One region of the Streptomyces sp. NPDC046122 genome, then DNA from elsewhere that is predicted to be linked to it. Evidence: riboswitches for the same ligand, from Rfam matches in the RefSeq annotation. Region 1 holds a riboswitch; the other holds the start of a gene.
What was found. Region 1 has a riboswitch for glycine ahead of gcvT (glycine cleavage system aminomethyltransferase GcvT). Riboswitches for the same ligand answer to the same signal wherever they lie in the genome.
Positions count from the first base shown of each region.

Region 2: linked by a shared signal. The riboswitch ahead of gcvP (aminomethyl-transferring glycine dehydrogenase) and the one ahead of gcvT (glycine cleavage system aminomethyltransferase GcvT) in region 1 are both predicted to bind glycine.

Region 1 is NZ_JBWKLQ010000001.1:270,552-273,948, forward strand. It holds gene AC07FK_RS01170 (enhanced serine sensitivity protein SseB) at 1-695, opposite strand, end outside; gene AC07FK_RS01175 (AAA family ATPase) at 753-1,463, opposite strand; glycine riboswitch at 1,623-1,720, shown strand; glycine riboswitch at 1,721-1,818, shown strand; gene gcvT (glycine cleavage system aminomethyltransferase GcvT) at 1,854-2,969, shown strand; gene gcvH (glycine cleavage system protein GcvH) at 3,028-3,397, shown strand, end outside.
Region 2 is NZ_JBWKLQ010000003.1:10,027-13,423, reverse strand. It holds gene gcvP (aminomethyl-transferring glycine dehydrogenase) at 1-2,096, opposite strand, end outside; glycine riboswitch at 2,333-2,429, opposite strand; gene AC07FK_RS09290 (PRC-barrel domain-containing protein) at 2,551-2,916, shown strand; gene AC07FK_RS09285 (DNA polymerase IV) at 2,844-3,397, opposite strand, start outside.

The DNA.
Region 1 (3,397 bases):
AGGTTGACCTCCCACGGCACCTGGACGCGGCCGAGCGCCCGGCCCAGCGCGTCCATCGGGGCGTTGCGGTCGGCGCCCTCCCAGGCGGACAGCTGTACGCCGACGAAGAGCGCCGGGGGGCCGCCCTCGACGCTGGCGAGGGCGCGGCGGGCGCTCAGCACCACACCGCTCTCCTCGAACTCCCCGGCGGCGGCGGAGAGGAAGTCGACCGGCTCCTCCTGCCAGTCCGGCTCGAAGAGCCGGACCCGGCCGCCACTGGCCGGCCCGTCCAGCGGCGTACGGCCGGCCCGGCAGAGCTCGGCGACGGCGGCCGGCGGCAGCGGGACGCCGACCGCGCCGTCCGGGTTCACCGCGATGCCGAGCTGCGGGGGCAGGCCGCGGGCGAATTCCCGGGCCGGCGCCACGGTGAAGGACATGTGCGGCCCGGCGCAGTGGCGGAGCTGCTCCTCCGAGCTGTACACGGGGACGTACGCCTCGCCGTGGATCAGCACGGTCGGCAGGTCGAGATGCGGGGAGTCGGGGCCGCCGCCGGAGGGCAGCGGCACCCACACCTGGCTGCGACCGAGCACCTCGACTATGCGGCCGCCCGCGGCGGGGTTGCCGAGCGAGGCGCCCAGCACCTCTTCGAGCTCGTTGCCGGGCCAGCCGCTGCCGCCGTGCGGGTGGGCCGCTACCGGGAAGTCAGGGAAATCCACGGCACGAACTTTAACGCGACGCGCACACCCTCCCCCGGGCTCCCCCGCGGCCGGGCCTCAGCCGCCGGAAGGGCCCCCGGCGGCCGGAGCGAGGAAATCGATCACCTTCAGCGCGCCCGCCGCGTCCCGGTCCAGCAGGACCGCCGACGCGCAGCCCGCCGGCAGCCGGCCGGCCTCCGCGTCCCGCACCAGCCGGCCCACCGCACGCCGGTGCCGGGCGAAGGCGTAACCGGAGACCCCGCGGCCGCGCTCCTGCTGGCCGGCCCGCGCCACGTCCGCCGTCACGTCGAGCAGCACCAGGTGCAGCGCGACGCCCCGGCGGCGGGCGTCGCCGGCCAGCCAGCGCCGCACCCACGTCTGCGTACCGCAGTCGTGCACCACGACGCCCTCGCCCGAGCGCAGCGCGCGCCACAGGCCGGCGTAGTGCGCCGCGCGCACCAACGGCCGGTAGAGCGCGTACGGCAGCAGGCGGGGCATCAGCGCCTCCCAGCGCTCGCGCGCGTCCTGCGAGTCGATCCGGTGCGCCGCCGTACTCGCCGTACGCCGGATCAGGGTGCTCTTGCCGCTGCCCGGCAGGCCCGACACCACCACCGTGTCACCGGCCGCGAAGGACAGTGCCCGCGGGCCGCATCCCCCCCGCGCGCGCAGGTCGCGCACGAAGGGCGCGGGCCGGCGGGCGGCCCGCACCGGCACACCCTGCTGGGCGGGCATCGCGCGGTGCGCGGTCCCCGCGGTCGTCGCGTACACACCGGGCTGCTGCAACGTCATCGTCTTCCCCCTGTCGGGTGTCCCCCACCCTCTCCCACCCTTGCCCACAAAGTGTAAAGAAAAGGTAATGCGCCACAAGTCCATTTCGAGATCCGCCCAGGTGCTGTCGGGCCGCCGCCCGCGTGCAATGATGTGCCCGCCAACTGCATACCGGCCGCTTGAATCCGCGCGGGAGAGTCCGGGGCACTGTGTGCCCGGGACGCCGAAGGAGCAAGTTCCTCCCTTGAATCTCTCAGGCCCCGTACCGCGCGGGCGAGGCAGATCTGAAAAGCGAGCCGCCTCGTCGCGGCTCCACCCAAGGTGCAAGCCGGGACTCCCGGTGAACCTCTCAGGTTCCGATGACAGATGGGGAGGATCGTCCTCGCCTGTCATGCCCTGGGAGCCCCGCACATGAGCAATGTCCCCCGTCACACCGCCCTCGACGCCACTCATCGTTCGCTGGGTGCGACCATGACCGACTTCGCGGGCTGGGACATGCCGCTGCGGTACGCCAGCGAGCGCGACGAGCACAACGCCGTCCGCACCCGGGCCGGCCTCTTCGACCTCTCCCACATGGGCGAGATCACCGTCTCCGGCCCGCAGGCCGTGAACGCGCTCGACTACGCCCTCGTCGGCAACATCGGCACCGTCGGCCTCGGCCGCGCCCGCTACACGATGATCTGCCAGGAGGACGGCGGGATCGTCGACGACCTGATCGTCTACCGGCTGGGTGAGACCGAGTACATGGTCGTCGCCAACGCCGGCAACGCCCAGGTCGTCCTCGACGCGATCACCGAGCGCGCCGCCGGCTTCGACGCCGTCGTACGGGACGACCGCGACGCCTACGCCCTGATCGCCGTCCAGGGCCCCGAGTCCCCCGGCATCCTGAAGTCGGTCACCGACGCCGACCTCGACGGGCTGAAGTACTACGCCGGCCTGCCCGGCACCGTCGCGGGCGTCCCGGCGCTCATCGCCCGTACCGGCTACACCGGCGAGGACGGCTTCGAGCTGTTCGTGGAGCCGCGGCACGCCGAGACGCTGTGGCAGGCGCTGACCGAGGCGGGCAAGGACGCCGGCCTCGTCCCGGCCGGTCTCTCCTGCCGCGACACGCTGCGCCTGGAGGCGGGCATGCCGCTGTACGGGCACGAGCTGACCACTGCCCTGACTCCGTTCGACGCGGGCCTCGGCCGGGTCGTGAAGTTCGAGAAGGAGGGCGACTTCGTCGGCCGCGCCGCGCTGGAGGCCGCCGCCGAGCGCGCCGAGACCGCCCCGCCGCGCAAGCTGGTCGGCCTGGTCGCCGAGGGCCGCCGCGTCCCGCGCGCCGGTTTCCCCGTGGTCGCCGACGGCAAGGTGATCGGCGAGGTCACCTCCGGCGCCCCGTCCCCGACGCTGGGCAGGCCGATCGCCATGGCGTACGTCGACGCCGCGCACGCGGCGCCGGGCACCTCCGGTGTCGGCGTCGACATCCGCGGTACGCATGAGCCGTACGAGGTCGTCGCCCTGCCCTTCTACAAGCGCCAGAAGTGACCCCCCGCACAACCTCCCCGTTCACCACCACTCCCCCGCGTACAGGAGAATTCAGGTCATGAGCAACCCCCAGCAGCTGCGTTACAGCAAGGAGCACGAGTGGCTGTCGACCGCCGAGGACGGCGTGGCGACGGTCGGCATCACGGAGTTCGCGGCCAACGCGCTCGGTGACGTCGTGTACGCCCAGCTCCCTGAGGTCGGCGACACCGTGAGCGCGGGCGAGTCCTGCGGCGAGCTGGAGTCGACCAAGTCGGTCAGCGACCTGTACTCCCCGGTGACCGGCGAGGTCGTCGAGGCGAACCAGGACGTCGTCGACGACCCGTCGCTGGTGAATTCCGCCCCCTTCGAGGGCGGCTGGCTCTTCAAGGTGCGCGTCACGGACGAGCCGGGCGACCTGCTCTCCGCCGACGAGTACGACGCCTTCTCCT
Region 2 (3,397 bases), on a different contig from region 1:
CCGAACTTGCCCGGCTTCGCCAGCCCCACCAGCGCGTTGAGGTTGGCGCCGTCGACGTACACCTGGCCGCCGGCCTCGTGCACGGTCGCGCAGATGTCGGCGACGTGCTCCTCGAACACCCCGTGCGTGGACGGGTAAGTGATCATCAGCACCGACAGCTCGTCACGGTACTGCTCGATCTTGGCGTGCAGGTCCTCGACGTCGACCTCGCCGTCCTCGCGCGTCTTGACGACGACGACCTTCATGCCGGCCATGACCGCGCTCGCGGCGTTCGTGCCGTGCGCGGACGACGGGATCAGGCACACCGTGCGCTGGTCGTCGCCGTTCGCGCGGTGGTACGCCCGTACCGCCAGCAGGCCCGCGAGCTCGCCCTGCGAACCGGCGTTGGGCTGGATCGACACCGCGTCGTAGCCGGTGACCTCCGCGAGGCGCTCCTCCAGCTCGTGGATCAGCGTCAGGTAGCCCTCGGCCTGCTCGACGGGCGCGAAGGGGTGGACGGCGCCGAACTCCGGCCAGGTGACCGGCTCCATCTCGGTGGTCGCGTTCAGCTTCATCGTGCACGAACCGAGCGGGATCATGCCCCGGTCCAGCGCGTAGTCACGGTCGGCGAGCTTGCGCAGGTAGCGCAGCATGGCGGTCTCGGAGCGGTGCTGGTGGAAGACGGGGTGCGTGAGCACCGCGTCGCTCCGCAGCATTCCCTCGGGCAGCGTGTCGGCCGCCCGCTCGTCGAGCGCCTCGATGTCGGCGTCGACGCCGAAGGCGGCCCAGACCGCGGCGATCTGCGCGCGGCCCGTCGTCTCGTCGCAAGCCATGGAGACGTGGTCGGCGTCGGCCAGGTGCAGGTTGACCCCGCCCTCACGGGCCGCGGCGACGACGTCGGCCGCCCTGCCCGGGACGCGCGCGGTCAGCGTGTCGAAGTACGCGCCGTGCACGATCTCGACGCCGCCGGCGCGCAGGCCCTCGGCGAGGAGCGTCGCGTAGCGGTGGGTGCGGCGCGCGATGCCGCGCAGGCCGTCGGGGCCGTGGTAGACGGCGTACATGCCGGCCATGACCGCGAGCAGGACCTGCGCGGTGCAGATGTTACTGGTGGCCTTCTCGCGGCGGATGTGCTGCTCACGCGTCTGGAGCGCCAGCCGGTACGCCTTGTTGCCGTCGGCGTCGACGGAGACGCCGACGAGCCGCCCGGGCAGGCTGCGCGCGAACTTCTCCCGTACGGCCATGAACCCGGCGTGGGGGCCGCCGAAGCCCATCGGTACGCCGAAGCGCTGCGTGGTGCCCACCGCGATGTCCGCGCCGAGCTCGCCGGGCGAGGTCAGCAGGGTCAGCGCCAGCAGGTCGGCGGCGACGGTCACGATCGCCCCCAGCTCGTGCGCCTGCTCGATGACGGGCTTGATGTCGCGTACGGCGCCGGAGGCGCCCGGGTACTGGAGCAGCACGCCGAAGACGCCGCGCTCGGCGGCCTCGGCCGGGATGCCGTCCGACAGGTCGGCGACGACGACCTCGACACCGGTCGGCTCGGCGCGCGTCTGAATGACGGCGACCGTCTGCGGCAGCGTGTCGGAGTCGATCAGGAAGACGCCGTTCTTGACCTTGCCGACGCGGCGCGCGAGCGACATCGCCTCGGCGGCGGCCGTGCCCTCGTCGAGCAGGGACGCGCCCGAGGTGGGCAGCCCGGTCAGGTCCGCGACCATGGTCTGGAAGTTCAGCAGCGCTTCGAGACGGCCCTGCGAGATCTCCGGCTGGTAGGGCGTGTACGCCGTGTACCAGGCCGGGTTCTCCATGACGTTGCGCAGGATCACCGGCGGCGTGAAGGTGCCGTAGTACCCGAGGCCGATCATCGGGGCGAGCACCTGGTTGCGGTCTGCGAGCGTGCGCAGCTCCGCCAGTACCTCGGCCTCGGTGCGCGCGTCGGGCAGCCCAAGCGCCTCGGCGCTCTTGATGACCTCCGGCACCGCGGCCGCGGTCAGCTCGTCGAGCGAGCCGTACCCGACCTGGGCGAGCATCTTGGCCTGAGCCTCGGCATCGGGCCCGATGTGGCGCTGCTCGAAGGGGATGCCACGCTCGAGCTGTGAGAGCGGAATGCGGTTTGCGGTCATCTGCGGAAGGCCTCCTGGTCTGACGCGACCTGCGAGGGGCACCACGGCACGGGTACCCGGACGGCCTCCCCCTCTGTCATCTCAACCTGAGAGCTTCACCGGAAGACCGTGCGGACGTCGCTGACGTCGAGGGTCGTTCCGGCTTTCACCGTCGGTGAGGAAGGGATCCGTGACAGGTGCTGTGCCGTGTTCCCGGCACATGCCCGTACGGCGCCCGCCCTGCTTTCCAGAGTGACCTCGTCCGTGCGGTACGGGGGCCTGAGAGATTCCGGGGAGGATTTGCTCCTTCGGCGCCTCCGGCACGTTCACCGGAGACTCTCCCGCACGGGGTCAGCAGCCACTGGCCAGCCTACCAGCGAGGCCCGTCGAGGATCCCTCGAGTGGCCGAGTCCACAGTTGTGCCCTTTCGTAGGCATTACGGGGCTACGAGCAGCTGCCAGCAGTTGGAGGGACCGTGCAGACCGACATCGATCCGCGCAGCCTGATCGGACGCAAGGCGTTCGACCGCAACGGCGACAAGATCGGAACGGTGGACGAGGTGTACCTCGACGACGCCACGGGCGTACCCGAATGGGCCGCCGTACGCACCGGCCTCTTCAGCCGGGACGCCTTCGTCCCCCTGGAACCCAGCAAGGTCGTCGACGACACCCTCCGCGTGCCGTACGACCGCGCCCTGATCAAGGAAGCACCCGACTTCGGCGTCGGCCGGCACCTCTCCCCCGCTCAGGAGCTGCAGCTCTACCACCACTACGGGCTCGACGTCTCCTCCCCGGCCCCCGACCGGGACTTCGGGCGGCTGGCCGGCGACGACCCCTCCTGATCCCCCGCCGCCCGCACGAGCGGCAGCGGGTCCGACGGGGCCAGGTGCGGATCGTCCACCCCGAAGGTCCGCACCCGCCCCGGCGCCGACGTCGGCTCCTCGAACCGCACCGTCACCCGCCCCACCCCGCTGCCCTGCACCCACCCCGCCCCGTACTCCGTATGCCGTACGTCCTGGCCCGCCAGCCAGCGCCGCCGGGGCGGCTCCTCCGCGGGTGGAACCGCCGGCTCTTCGCCGGGGGCCGTCGCGGCGGGCGCCTTCGCCGCGCCCGCTTCGGCCGCCGCCTCCGCCGACTCGCCCGCCGCCTGCGCGAAGAGGTCCTCCTGGGTGAAGTCGGCGAGCCCGGTGACCCCCACGCCCAGCAGCCGCACCCCACCAGTGGTGTCCACCGACTCCAGGAGTCTGCCCGCCGCCTCCCGCACCACCGTCGGATCGTCCGTCGGCCCGCGCAGCGTCTCGGAACGCGTCAGCGTCGAGAAGT